One region of the Streptomyces sp. NPDC053493 genome, then DNA from elsewhere that is predicted to be linked to it. Evidence: riboswitches for the same ligand, from Rfam matches in the RefSeq annotation. Region 1 holds a riboswitch; each other region holds the start of a gene.

Region 1 (4,229 bases):
AGACCGCGGCGTCGTCGAGGATCTCCTCGATGCGCAGGAGCTGGTTGTACTTGGCGACGCGCTCGGAGCGGGCCGGGGCGCCGGTCTTGATCTGGCCGCAGTTGGTGGCGACGGCGAGGTCGGCGATGGTGACGTCCTCGGTCTCGCCGGAGCGGTGGGACATCATGCACTTGAAGCCGTTGCGCTGGGCGAGCTCGACGGCGTCCAGGGTCTCGGTCAGCGAGCCGATCTGGTTGACCTTGACCAGGAGGGCGTTCGCGGTGCCCTCCTCGATGCCGCGGGCGAGGCGCTCGGGGTTGGTGACGAACAGGTCGTCGCCGACGAGCTGCACCTTGGTGCCGAGCTTGTCGGTGATGACCTTCCAGCCGGCCCAGTCGTCCTCGAACAGCGGGTCCTCGATGGAGACCAGCGGGTACGCGGAGACGAGCTCCTCGTAGTACTCGGTCATCTCGGCGGCCGAGCGGGACTTGCCCTCGAACTCGTAGGAGCCGTCCTTGTAGAACTCGGAGGCGGCGACGTCGAGCGCGAGCGCGATGTCCTTGCCGGGCACGTAGCCGGCCTGCTTGATCGCCTCGAGGATGAGGTCGAGGGCCTCGCGGTTGGAGCCGAGGTTCGGGGCGAAGCCGCCCTCGTCGCCGAGGCCGGTGGACAGGCCCTTGTCCTTCAGGACCTTCTTGAGGGTGTGGTAGACCTCGGTGCCCCAGCGCAGGGCCTCGGAGAAGGACTCCGCGCCGATCGGCGCGATCATGAACTCCTGGATGTCCACGTTGGAGTCGGCGTGCGAGCCGCCGTTGAGGATGTTCATCATCGGAACGGGCAGCAGGTGCGCGTTCGGGCCGCCCAGGTAGCGGAAGAGCGGGAGGTCGCTGGCCTCGGAGGCGGCGTGCGCGACGGCGAGGGAGACGCCGAGGATGGCGTTGGCGCCGAGCGAGGACTTGTCCGGGGTGGCGTCCAGGTCGAACATCGCCTGGTCGATCAAGCGCTGCTCGGTGGCGTCGTAGCCGACGAGCTCCGGGCCGATCTGCTCGATGACGGCGAGAACGGCCTTCTCCACGCCCTTGCCCTGGTAACGGTTGGGGTCACCGTCGCGAAGCTCGAGGGCCTCGAACGCACCGGTGGAGGCACCGGACGGGACGGCAGCACGGCCGGTGCTGCCGTCGTCGAGGCCGACCTCGACCTCGACCGTGGGGTTGCCTCGGGAGTCCAGGATTTCCCGGGCTACGACGACGTCGATGGACGGCACGAGCATCTCCTTCTGGGATGTGACGCTGGTTGTGACGCATGCGGCAAGGTCTCGTTCGCCTTGCGACAAGAGCCTAACCGGCCCGGGGGCTCCGACCGGCCGGGCGCCCGCCCGCTGGGACGAAAAAGGACCCGAGGGCATGCATCTCGGGACGAAAGACCCGGTTACCAATCAGTAGATTCCGGTCGTAAGAAACCGGTCCGGAGCAGCTGCTCCGGACCGGTTCCTTCCACTCACCGCGGGGTCTGCCGCCGGCCGGCGCCGGCGGGCGGTACTACTTCAGGTGGAGCTGCTGACCCGGGTAGATGAGGTCGGCGTCCTGGACGATGTCCTTGTTGAGCTCGAAGAGCTTCTGCCAGCCGCCCTTGACGCCGTGCGCCTGGGCGATCTTGCTGAGGGTGTCGCCGGAGACGACCTTGTACTCGCCGTCGCCCTTCTTGACCTTCTTGCCGGTCGGGGTGGTGACAGTCTGCTTCGAGGCGGCGCTCTTGGGAGCGGTGCGCTTCTCGCTGCGGGTGGTCGGCTGCTCGGTGGAGCGCTTCGGGGTGGTCTTCGGGGCGGCCGGCTTGGGGGCGGCGGCCGTGGCGGAGCCACCGTCGTAGGAGGCGCCGGACAGGCCCACGCCGCAGCTCGGCCAGGCACCCTTGCCCTGGCTCGCGAGGACCTTCTCGGCGACCGCGATCTGCTGGGACTTGGAGGCCTGGTCGGCGGTCGGGGCGTAGGCGGTGCCGCCGTACGCGGCCCAGGTGGAGGCCGAGAACTGCAGGCCGCCGTAGTAGCCGTTGCCCGTGTTGATGGACCAGTTGCCGCCGGACTCGCACTGGGCGACGGCGTCCCACTCGGCGCTGGTGGCGGCCGAGGCGGTGCCGGCGGCCATCAGCGGGGCCGCGACGGCGACGCCGGCGGCACCGGCCAGCGCGAGGGCGCGGGCGGCCTTGGAGGAACGACGGTGTTTGCCCTTGCCGGAAAGCAGCATGGAGGTTCTCCTCACCGACGCCTACGAGGTGAGCTGTCGGGTTCGGGCCTGTGAGTTGCCCGGCCGCGTGACCTAGCACGCGGCTTCACCCCAAGCCGATCGTCGGCCGTCTGTCTCAACGGCCGGGGCCGGCGCTTACCTTGGGTCCCCCGCTCCTGCCTTCGGCGCTTGCGCGACGACTGTTCCCGTCGGTCGGCGGCAGGATTCGGCGGACCGGTCGACGGGGCCCGCGGTGGCGAGCGGTCCTGACCGTAGACACAGACCCGGGGGAAGTTCAAAGACCATCAACCCGGAAAAATCGCCCCTACTTGCGCCCCGTCAGGGTGTGTTTGCGCAGGTGAGGGGCGATTCGGACAAACTTTGCGGACGTGACACGCCAGTTCGGGAAGAGAGACCCATGTCTCACTTGCACAGAACGGACATTCAGGGCCGGTTCGCCGTCCTGACTAGGCGTCGGACCCGGCCGTCCCGAGGTTCAGTTCCAGGCTCTGACCAGGGAGGATGAGGTCGGGATCGGTGCCGACCGTCTTCTTGTTGTGGTCGTAGAGGGCGGTCCAGCCGCCGAGCAGGCCGTTCTCCTCCGCAATGCCCGAAAGACTGTCACCCGGCTTGACGGTGTATTCGTCCGCCTTGTCCGAGGTGCCCGTATTTCCGGCCGGCGCGCCGTCGGTCGGAGCGGCGTGACGTCCCGATTCGGGCGTGGTGTCCGTTGCGCCCGGTTCTTCTGTCGCGGCGTCACCCCGGTGCTTGCCGGTGCCGGGCGTCGTCGACTCCGGCGCACCGGGCGTAACGGATGCGTCCGGCGTGACGGGCGTACCGGGCGCGGCGGGAGAGGTGGGGCTCGTGGGCGCCTGGGGCGCGGTCGTCGCCTGGCCGGGCGTGACGGTGGATCCGGCCGAGGGCGCCGTGCCCGGCGCGGACGGGGTGGCCGGGGTCGCGGGCGTGGCCGGCGTGGTCACCGGCGCCGAGGGCGCCGCGGAGGTCGCACCGGATCCGGCCGGCAGGCCGTCGGTGCGGTTCGACTCCGGAAGCGGTCCCGTGGACTCCTTGGGCGCGGCGCCCGGGCCCGGGTCGACGCCCGGCGCCTTGCCGTCCTTCTTCAGGCCGGCGATCGGGGCGCAGGTGGCCCACTGGGTGTCGCCGGCGGCGAAGGCCTTCTCGGCGACGGCGATCTGCTGGGCGCGGCTGGCGAGGTCCGCGCTCGGGGCGTAGGCGAGGCCGCCGTGGCGCTCCCAGCCCTCCTGGGTGAACTGCAGGCCGCCGTAGAGGCCGTTGCCGAAGTTGGCGCTCCAGGCGCCGCCCGACTCGCACTCGGCGACCCGGTCCCATGTCGCCGCGTCTGCTGCGGAGGCCGACCCGGTGGCGAGCAGCGGCAGCGCCATGGCCGAGCCGGTGACCCCCGCCGCGACGACGAGTGCGGGGGCCTGGCGGGGTCTGCGGTGACGTCCGTTCCCGGAGCGCATGCGGAGTGCCTTTCGCGTGACTGCTGAGACTGCGGGTGAACGTAGCGGCATTCGAACGCGCGTCACAAGTCGATGCAGCAGAGATCACGCGAAGATCACATTTCTGACGGAGCGTCAATTTTCTTCGGTGCGACGCTCCGGGGCGAACTCCACCGGAAGGGTACGAAGGCCGCGCATGATGAGCCCGCCGCGCCAGCGCAGTTCCGCCGGATCGGCCCCAAGTCGCAGGTCCGGCAGGCGTTTCAGCAGCGTCGCCAGCGCCGTCTGCCCCTCCAGCCGGGCCAGCGGCGCGCCCAGGCAGTAGTGGATGCCGTGCCCGTAGCCGAGGTGCTGGTTGTCGCGCCGCGCCAGGTCCAGGGTGTCCGGCTCCGCGAACCGCGCGGGATCGCGGTCCGCGGCCGCCAGCACCACTAGGACCGGGTCGCCGGCCCGGATCTCCTGCCCGCCGACGGTCAGGTCCTCGGTGGCGAACCGCCAGGTCGCCAGCTCCACCGGCCCGTCGTACCGCAGCAGCTCCTCGACACCGGTCTCCAGCAGGCCCGTGTCG
Region 2 (4,229 bases), on a different contig from region 1:
GTTCCCGCGCCCGCTCCCGTGCCCGCCCTGGAGACCGACCAGCCGGACTTCGCGGCGGTGCCCGAGCGCGCCAAGTGGCGTTACAAGCCGCGGAAGGCGTTCTGGCGCAGCCGGCTGGTCCGGGCCGTCGCGCTGATCACCGCGCTCGCGCTGTGCGCGCTGGTGATCCTCGCGCTGGTGCGGGAGGAGACCGGCACCGAGGGCTTCCTCGTCGGCCTCGGACTCGCCGTGCTCCCGGTGCCGCTGCTCATGGCCGCGTTCCGCTGGCTCGACCGGGTCGAGCCGGCGCCCTGGAAGAACCTGCTGTTCGCGCTCGCCTGGGGCGCGTTCGCCTCCACCCTGGTCGCGATCCTGGCCAACTCCTTCGCCGTGGAGTGGATCAGCAGCGCCACCGCCGACCCCGGCTCGGCCGACACCCTCGGGGCGACCGCCGTCGCGCCGGTCGTGGAGGAGACCGCCAAGGGCGCCGCCGTGCTGCTGCTCTTCCTGTTCCGGCGCCGGGACTTCACGGGCCCGGTCGACGGGCTGGTCTACGCCGGCTTCACCGCCACCGGCTTCGCCTTCACCGAGAACATCCTCTATCTGGGCAACGCCTTCGGCGAGGACCAGGAGTTCGGCTCCGACGGCCTCGGCTCGGTGACGGTGGGCACGTTCTTCGTCCGGGTCATCATGTCCCCGTTCGCCCACCCGCTGTTCACCTCGCTCACCGGCCTCGGCTTCGGCTTCGCCGCGCTGCTCGGCGCCACCGCCCGGGCCCGCCGCACCCGTCTGGTGCTGCTGCCGCTGGGCGGCCTGCTGCTCGCCATGGGCATGCACGCGCTGTGGAACGGCTCGGCCAGCTTCCACCCGCTGGCGTTCCTGCTGGTCTACGGCATGTTCATGGTGCCGGTCTTCGCCCTGCTGACCTGGCTCGCGATATGGAGCCGGCAGAAGGAGCTGCGCACGATATCCGGCGAGCTTCCGGCCTACGCGACGGCCGGCTGGCTCGCTCCCGATGAACCGCTCGCGCTCTCCTCGATGCGGGCCCGCTCGCTGGCCCGCGGTTACGCCGCCCGCAGCCTCGGCAAGCCCGGCGCCCAGGCGGTCGGCGAGTACGAGGCGTTCGCGACGACCCTGGCGTTCCTGCGCCACCGGGCCCGGCGCGGGCAGGCGGCGCCGGACTTCACGGCCCGCGAGCAGGAGCTGCTGCACCACCTGTGGCAGCGCCGGCAGGTCGCCTCGCCGGCGCTGACGTACGCGGCCCGGGCCACCGGCCGGGTGTGGTCGCCGCCGCAGTACCTCGACTACGGCGGCTACAACCCGTACCGGAGCTAGAGCAGCCGGCTGGGCCTCAGATGCTCAGGCCCTTGGAGCGGAGCCAGTCCGCCGGGTCCATGCCCGCGCCGGACGGCGTGTGGACCTCCAGGTGGAGGTGGGGGCCGGTGACGTTGCCGGTGGCGCCGACGCGGCCGATGGTGTCGCCGGTGCCGACGGACTGGCCGGCGCCGACCGTCATGGAGGAGAGGTGGCAGTACCAGACCTCGGTGCCGTCCTCGAGCTCCAGCACGATCCGGTAGCCGTACGCGCCGGACCAGCCGGCCGACTTCACGGTGGCGCCGTGGACCGCCTTCACCGGCGTGCCGGTGGGCGCGGCGAAGTCCAGGCCGGTGTGGTGGCCGGAGGACCACATCGAGCCGGCCTCGCCGTAGGTCGAGGTGATCGTGTACGAGGACGTCGGCAGCGCGTAGCTCGCGGCGAGCCTGGCCAGGCGCTCGGCCTCGGCCTTCGCCGCGGCCTCCTCCTCGGCCTTCTTCTTCGCCTCGGCGGCCGCCTTCTCCGCCGCGTCGGCCTTGGCCTCGGCCTCCGCCGCCGCCTTCTCCGCCGCGGCCTTCTCCGCGGCGGCCTTCGCCTCGGCGTCCGCGGCGGCCTGCTGCTGCTCGGCCTGCTGGAGGATGCGGGCGCGCAGCGCCTCGCCGGCGTCGGTCCGGGTGGCCCCGGCCTGCGCGGCGCCGGTGCCGCCGGCCGAGCCCGTGCCCGCCTGGTCGGCCGTGGTGTAGGTGAGGGCGGTCAGCGGCTGGGTGTTGTTCCCCGCCCCGGTCGCCTCGGAGCCGCCCTCGTCCTCGTCGTGTCCGCCGATCAGACCGCCGACGCCCGGCAGGTCGGAGGCGTCGGGCAGGTGGACGTCCGGCAGGTCGACGTCCGGCAGCGCTATCGAGACCGGCGGCTTCTGCTGGGCGGTGGCCAGGCCGCCGGCGCCGACGGCGGCGATCACGCCGACACCGAGCACGGTGGAGGAGCGGGCGAAGTTGGAGCGCTGCTTGACCACGCGGTGGCGGCCGCCCGAGCGGCCCCGGTCCCGCAGGGAGTCCTCGGTGGGGTTCCACTCCTCGCCGCCGCCCGGGCCCTCGGCGGCGCCCGCCGGACCGGGAGCGCCGAAATAGTCGAAGGGGTTTTCGGGAGCAGGGGTGTTGGACGCCACGGAGGCGCTCTCCTTTCCTTCCTTCTCGCCTACCGGGTTAGCTGACGGGTTCGGAGCAGGAAGGTCTCCTACGGGCGTGCCGCACGAGTGCGGTGGGGCCCGATTCACCCCAAGTGGTGGTTCCCCGGTTCCCTTACGGGATTCGGCGCGCGCGCACGGTGCCGTCTCTTGCGACGGCTGGGACGACCGCGCTGCGTTATCGAACGTTAATAGACGCGGCCACTCGATTCCAAGCCGTTCCCCTTGATCATTCACTGAATTGTGAGGCTATGTCCCGAGTTGACCACCGTTCAGAAGAGGCCGCCGACACATCGCCGACACACCTTCAAACTGACGTTGAGTCAATTGTTATCGGAGGGAGACCCTTCGACTACGACCGGTCACCACCCGGCGGCACCACCGGCATCGTCCGGCGCCGCTCCGGCTGCCCCACCGCCGGACGGCTCACCGCGAGCAGCGCCATGTCGTCCGTCGCACCACCGCCCGTGTGCCGGCGCACGTCCGCCACGAGCGCGTCGAGCAGCTCCTCCGGCCCCGGGAAGATCCGCCCGGCGAGCCGCTCCCGCGGGTCGTAGAACTCACCGTGCGCGTCCCGCGCCTCCGACAGGCCGTCCGTGTAGAAGAGGAGCGTCGCGCCCGGCGGATACGGCGTCTCCTCGGCCCGGTCGGGCCACACCGCCAGCTCTCCCATCCCCAGCGGCAACGCCGCCTCGCTCGGCCGCAGCACCTGCGCCGCCCCGTCCGCGTGCAGCAGCAGCGGCTCCGGATGGCCGCGGTTGACCACCCGTACGGTCCGGTCGCCACCCGGGATCTCGGCCAGGACGGCGGTGGTGAAGCCCTCGAAGGCGTCGAGCCCGTCGCGCCGGGTGCCCTCCCGGGCCAGCGCCCGCTCCAGACGCGCCGCCACGCCCTCCAGCGTGGACTCCTGCTCGGCCGCCTCCCGGAAGGCGCCGATGACCACCGCCACCGCCTCCACCGCGTCGAGCCCCTTGCCCCGTACGTCGCCGACCACCAACCGCACCCCGTACGGGGTGTCCTGCACCGCGAACAGGTCGCCGCCGATGAACGCGTCCGCCTGCGCCGCCTCGTACCGGGCCGCGATCTGCAGCCCGCCGATCCGCGCCGCCGGCGTCGGCAGCACCGCCTTCTGCGCCGTCTCCGCGATCACCCGCGCCGAGGCGAGCCGTTCGCCGCTGCGCCGTACGACCCGGTTGATCAGCAGCGCCAGCGCCGAGACGGTGAGGACCGTCAGCGTCTCCGTGAGCGCCGGGATCTGGTCCACCGTCTCGTTGTAGACGTGCAGCCCGACGCTCGCGAGGACGGCGGCGATGCCGGTGAGCAGCGTCGTCAGGGTGGAGAAGAACGGGGCGGCGATCAGCGGCGCGGCCGAGAACAGCGGGGCCGCGGTGTAGGTGGGCGGCGTCGCCAGGTCGTACACCACCCCGCCGACGATCACCAACGGCGGCAGCGCCCGGATGAAGCGCCGCGCGCCCCGGTACGCGCCCGGAGCGCCCGGAGCACCGTGCCCGCCCGGAGCGCCGCCGCCCGCCCCGGAGACCGACCCCGAGTCCGACCCGGACCGCGGCCCGGGGCCGGACCCCGGCTCCGGGTCGCGCCCCTGCGCCGCTCGCGCCACCTGTGCTCTCCCGCCTGGACGTGCCCGGCCGCGGACCGACCCGTACCCGTCCCAGGGTGGCGTCAGGCCGGCCGGCTCGGCGACTCCTCCTCCGCCGGTTGGCGTACGGCGAGCCGCCCGCCCCTGGCCAGCGCC
Region 3 (4,229 bases), on a different contig from region 1:
GCTCGGCACGGTCGCCGGCCGCGCCGACGAACTCTGCCGCTACGCGGTGCTGTTCGGCGACCCGCAGCTGGCCCTGACCGCGGTCAACCGGGTGCTGGAGGTCACCGCCGAAGAGGTGCGGGACGCCGCCAGGGCCCAGCTGCGCCCGGACAACCGCGCCGTGCTCGTCTACGAGCCGGTGGGCGGCCCCGACGGCGACGACGAGAGCGACAGCGACGAGGAAGAGGGAGCGGACCAGTGACCGACGCTGCCGCGTCTTTGACGAGCATGACCTTCCACCCGCAGCCCCGGCCGGGCGCCGCCAAGCCCTGGGCCTTCCCGGCCCCGGAGCGCGGCGCGCTCGACAACGGCCTGACCGTGCTGCGCTGCCACCGCCCCGGCCAGCAGGTGGTGGCCGTCGAGATCTTCCTCGACGCCCCGCTGGACGCCGAGCCCAAGGGCCTGGACGGCGTGGCCACGATCATGGCCCGGGCCCTGTCCGAGGGCACCGACCAGCACTCCGCCGAGGAGTTCGCCGCCGAGCTGGAGCGCTGCGGCGCCACCCTCGACGCGCACGCCGACCACCCCGGCGTACGGGTCTCCCTCGAGGTGCCGGTCTCCCGGCTGCCCAAGGCCCTCGGCCTGCTGTCCGAGGCCCTGATCGCCCCGGCCTTCGCCGAGAACGAGATCGAGCGACTGGTGCGCAACCGGCTCGACGAGATCCCGCACGAGACGGCCAACCCGGCCCGCCGCGCGGCCAAGCAGCTCTCCAAGGAGCTGTTCCCGGCCGACTCGCGGATGTCCCGGCCCCGCCAGGGCACCGAGGAGACCGTCGAGGCGATCGACGCCGCCGCCGTCCGCGCCTTCTTCGACGCGCACGTGCGGCCGGCCGCCGCCACCGCCGTGGTCGTCGGCGACCTCACCGACGTCGACCTGGACAAGGTGCTCGCCGAGACCCTGGGCGCCTGGACGGGCTCGCCGGCCGCGCCGCGCCCCATGCCGCCCATCACGGCCGACGACACCGGACGGGTCGTCATCGTGGACCGCCCCGGCGCCGTTCAGACCCAGATGCTGATCGGCCGCGTCGGCCCGGACCGCCACGACCGCGTCTGGGCGGCCCAGGTGCTCGGCACGTACTGCCTCGGCGGCACCCTCACCTCCCGCCTGGACCGCGTCCTGCGCGAGGAGAAGGGCTACACCTACGGCGTGCGCGCCTTCGGACAGGTGCTGCGCTCCGACGGCGAGGGCAACGGCGCCTCCCTGCTCGCCATCAGCGGCTCGGTCGACACGCCCAACACCGGCCCGGCGCTCGACGACCTGTGGAAGGTGCTGCGCACCCTCGCCGCCGAGGGCCTGACGGACGCCGAGCGGGACGTGGCCGTGCAGAACCTGGTCGGCGTCGCCCCGCTCAAGTACGAGACCGCCGCCTCCGTCGCCGGCACGCTGGCCGACCAGGTCGAGCAGCACCTCCCCGACGACTACCAGGCGCGGTTGTACGCGCGGCTCGCCGAGACGGGCACGGTGGAGGCGACCGCGGCCGTCGTCAACGCCTTCCCGGTGGACCGGCTCGTCACCGTCCTGGTGGGCGACGCGTCGCAGATCGAGGAGCCCGTGCGGGCCCTCGGCATCGGTGAAGTGACCGTCGCCACCGGCTGATTGAGCCGCCGTCACGTGGCAGCGAGGAGTCGGCGCGACGGCGACGAGAAGGAGGACCCCGGCGAACCGGATCGCCAGGGTCCTCCTTTATGTCCGGATTGCTGGAGGGTGTGATCGTATGCCCTGTGGCATGTCTAACAAAGTGGGTGCTCTGTTTGGCGATTGACGGAAGGTCCGCCTAGCGTCGATCCGGCTGTCCGCCCGTTGTACGACGCCGCGCCCGCGGCAACGGACAGTCATCGCCGAGTCCCCGCAAGGCGCGAGCCTGGGGAGCCGGGGACCCGTACGCAGTCCCTGGGGTGAATCGGACGCCTTCGCGCGACGCGGAGGGGCCCGTAGGAGACCTTCCTGCTCCGAACCCGTCAGCTAACCCGGTAGGCGAGAGGGAAGGAAAGGATCAGCCACTACATGGCGTTCACCCGTGCCACCGGGAAGCATCGTGGTCCGAGCCGTCTGACGCGCCGTGGCGCCGGCATCGCCGGCGTGGCGACGCTCGCCACCACCGGCGTCATCGGCACCCTCGCCTCCCCGGCGCTCGCCGCCGACACGGAGACGACCTCCGTCGAGGACACCGGTCTCACCCAGGTGATCACCGAGGAGTCCCTCGCCGAGCGGGTCGACGCCCAGGCCGACGCGCAGGAGAAGGAGGCCTACGAGGCCGCCGCCCGCGCCAAGGCCGCCGCCGAGGCGAAGCGCAAGGCCGAGGCCCGCGCCAAGGAGGTCCGCGCCGCCAAGGAGCGCGCCGCCCGCGAGGCCGAGCGCAAGCGCCTCAACTCCTTCCAGCTCCCCGTCGCCGGCTCGTACGTGAGCACCGGCTACCAGACCGGCGGCTCGCTCTGGTCCTCCGGCCACCACTCCGGCATCGACTTCCACGCCTCCTACGGCACCAGGGTCGTCTCCGTCGGCTCCGGCACCGTCGTCGAGGCCGGCTGGGGCGGCGCGTACGGCAACAACATCGTCATCCGGATGAACGACGGCACGTACACCCAGTACGGCCACCTCTCCGCCATCCACGTCCACGTCGGCCAGACGGTCACGCCGGGCGAGCAGATCGGCGTCTCCGGCTCGTCCGGCAACTCCACCGGCCCGCACCTCCACTTCGAGGCGCGCACCACCGCGGAGTACGGCTCCGACATCAACCCCGTCGCCTACCTCCGCGCCCGCGGCGTCGACGTCTGACCGACTCGGCGTCCGAATGCCTGAAGAAGCCCCGGCTCGTTCGAGCCGGGGCTTTTTGCATTCCCTGTCACCGGGCGGCATCGGAAATTCCGGCGTCCTGCAATAGAGTCGCCGGACAGATGCCGCTCGATGGGGATTCGCGCGGACGAAAGCGGAGGTCGGACATGCGCATTCCCGCGCACTCGGTATGCACGGCGATCCGGGACGACATCGTCTCCGGGGTCCTCGAGCGGGGCACCCGGCTGACCGAGGACCGTCTCGCCCGCCGTTACGGCGTCTCCCGCGTCCCGGTCCGCGAGGCCCTGCGCACGCTGGAGTCCGAGGGCTTCGTCGTCAGCCGGCGCCACGCCGGCGCCCATGTCGCCGAGCCCACCGAGCAGGAGGCCGCCGACCTGCTCGACATGCGCTCGCTGCTGGAGCCGCTGGGCGCCGCCCGGGCCGCGCAGCGGCGCACCGAGGCCCACCTCAAGGTGCTGCGCGGCCTGGTCAGACTGGGTCAGGAGCGGGCCGGACGCGGCCGCGGCGAGGATCTGGCCTCGCTCGGCGGCTGGTTCCACGAGACCCTCGCGCAGGCCTCCGGCAGCCCGCCGCTCACGGCGCTGCTCACCCAGCTGCGGCACAAGATCGACTGGATGTACGCGGTCGAGCCGGCCGTCCGGCCGGTGGAGGCCTGGGCCGAGCACGGCGCCATCGTGGACGCCGTCGCGCGCGGCGACGCCGAGCGGGCCCGCGCCCTGACCGCGCTGCACGTGGAGCGGGCGGCCCCGCTGCACCGGCTGAAACGGCCCGAGCGGGCGCGTGTGAGGGTTTCGCAACATGCCGTAAACAGTGCGGGACCGGGGAATTAACACCCGGGCCGTATAAAAGTCGGGCGCTTAATTCCGGGCCGTCGTTTCCGATAACCGGCCCTGTTTCGTGCTGCCCTGAATTCGGCGGCCGACGTCGTTTTCCGCCTTTTCGGGACCGGCTCGGGCTTTTCGGGACCGGCCCGGGTCGGCGGGTGAGGAAAAGGCCGCGCCCGGCCGGGGATCCGGCGGGACGCGGCCTCGTGCGATCCGTCGTCGGGGAGGAGACGGGTCAGACGGTCTCGGGAAGCTCCTCGAGACCCTCGGCGACCAGCTTCGCCAGGCGGTCGAGCGCGACCTCGGCGCCGTCGGCGTCCGAGGCGAGCACGATCTCCTCGCCACCCTGGGCACCCAGGCCGAGCACCGCGAGCATGGAAGCGGCGTTGACCGGGTTGCCTTCGGCCTTGGCGATCGTCACGGGGACGCCGGCGGCCGTGGCGGCACGGACGAAGATGGAGGCGGGACGGGCGTGCAGGCCCTCGGCCCAGCCGACGTTGACGCGGCGCTCAGCCATGGTGGTTGCCCTTCAACTTTCAGCGGTTGTCTAGACCAGTCTCTCATGGGTGACGA

The links. Region 1 has a riboswitch for cyclic di-AMP ahead of ACIGO8_RS29425 (transglycosylase family protein). Riboswitches for the same ligand answer to the same signal wherever they lie in the genome.
Region 2: it holds a riboswitch for cyclic di-AMP, as region 1 does, so the genes downstream of both, ACIGO8_RS33915 (M23 family metallopeptidase) here and ACIGO8_RS29425 (transglycosylase family protein) in region 1, are expected to answer to the same signal.
Region 3: it holds a riboswitch for cyclic di-AMP, as region 1 does, so the genes downstream of both, ACIGO8_RS24625 (M23 family metallopeptidase) here and ACIGO8_RS29425 (transglycosylase family protein) in region 1, are expected to answer to the same signal.

Annotation. Positions count from the first base shown of each region.
Region 1 is NZ_JBITXS010000013.1:51,284-55,512, forward strand. Features, by position in the region: gene eno (phosphopyruvate hydratase) at 1-1,243, opposite strand, end outside; gene ACIGO8_RS29425 (transglycosylase family protein) at 1,518-2,219, opposite strand; cyclic di-AMP (ydaO/yuaA leader) riboswitch at 2,223-2,396, opposite strand; gene ACIGO8_RS29430 (transglycosylase family protein) at 2,666-3,682, opposite strand; gene ACIGO8_RS29435 (cytochrome P450) at 3,797-4,229, opposite strand, start outside.
Region 2 is NZ_JBITXS010000025.1:8,622-12,850, reverse strand. Features, by position in the region: gene ACIGO8_RS33920 (PrsW family intramembrane metalloprotease) at 19-1,314, shown strand; gene ACIGO8_RS33915 (M23 family metallopeptidase) at 1,331-2,458, opposite strand; cyclic di-AMP (ydaO/yuaA leader) riboswitch at 2,470-2,616, opposite strand; gene ACIGO8_RS33910 (PP2C family protein-serine/threonine phosphatase) at 2,829-3,899, opposite strand; gene ACIGO8_RS33905 (MFS transporter) at 4,157-4,229, opposite strand, start outside.
Region 3 is NZ_JBITXS010000009.1:123,093-127,321, forward strand. Features, by position in the region: gene ACIGO8_RS24615 (M16 family metallopeptidase) at 1-241, shown strand, start outside; gene ACIGO8_RS24620 (M16 family metallopeptidase) at 268-1,635, shown strand; cyclic di-AMP (ydaO/yuaA leader) riboswitch at 1,866-2,031, shown strand; gene ACIGO8_RS24625 (M23 family metallopeptidase) at 2,044-2,814, shown strand; gene ACIGO8_RS24630 (GntR family transcriptional regulator) at 2,979-3,662, shown strand; gene ACIGO8_RS24635 (HPr family phosphocarrier protein) at 3,892-4,173, opposite strand.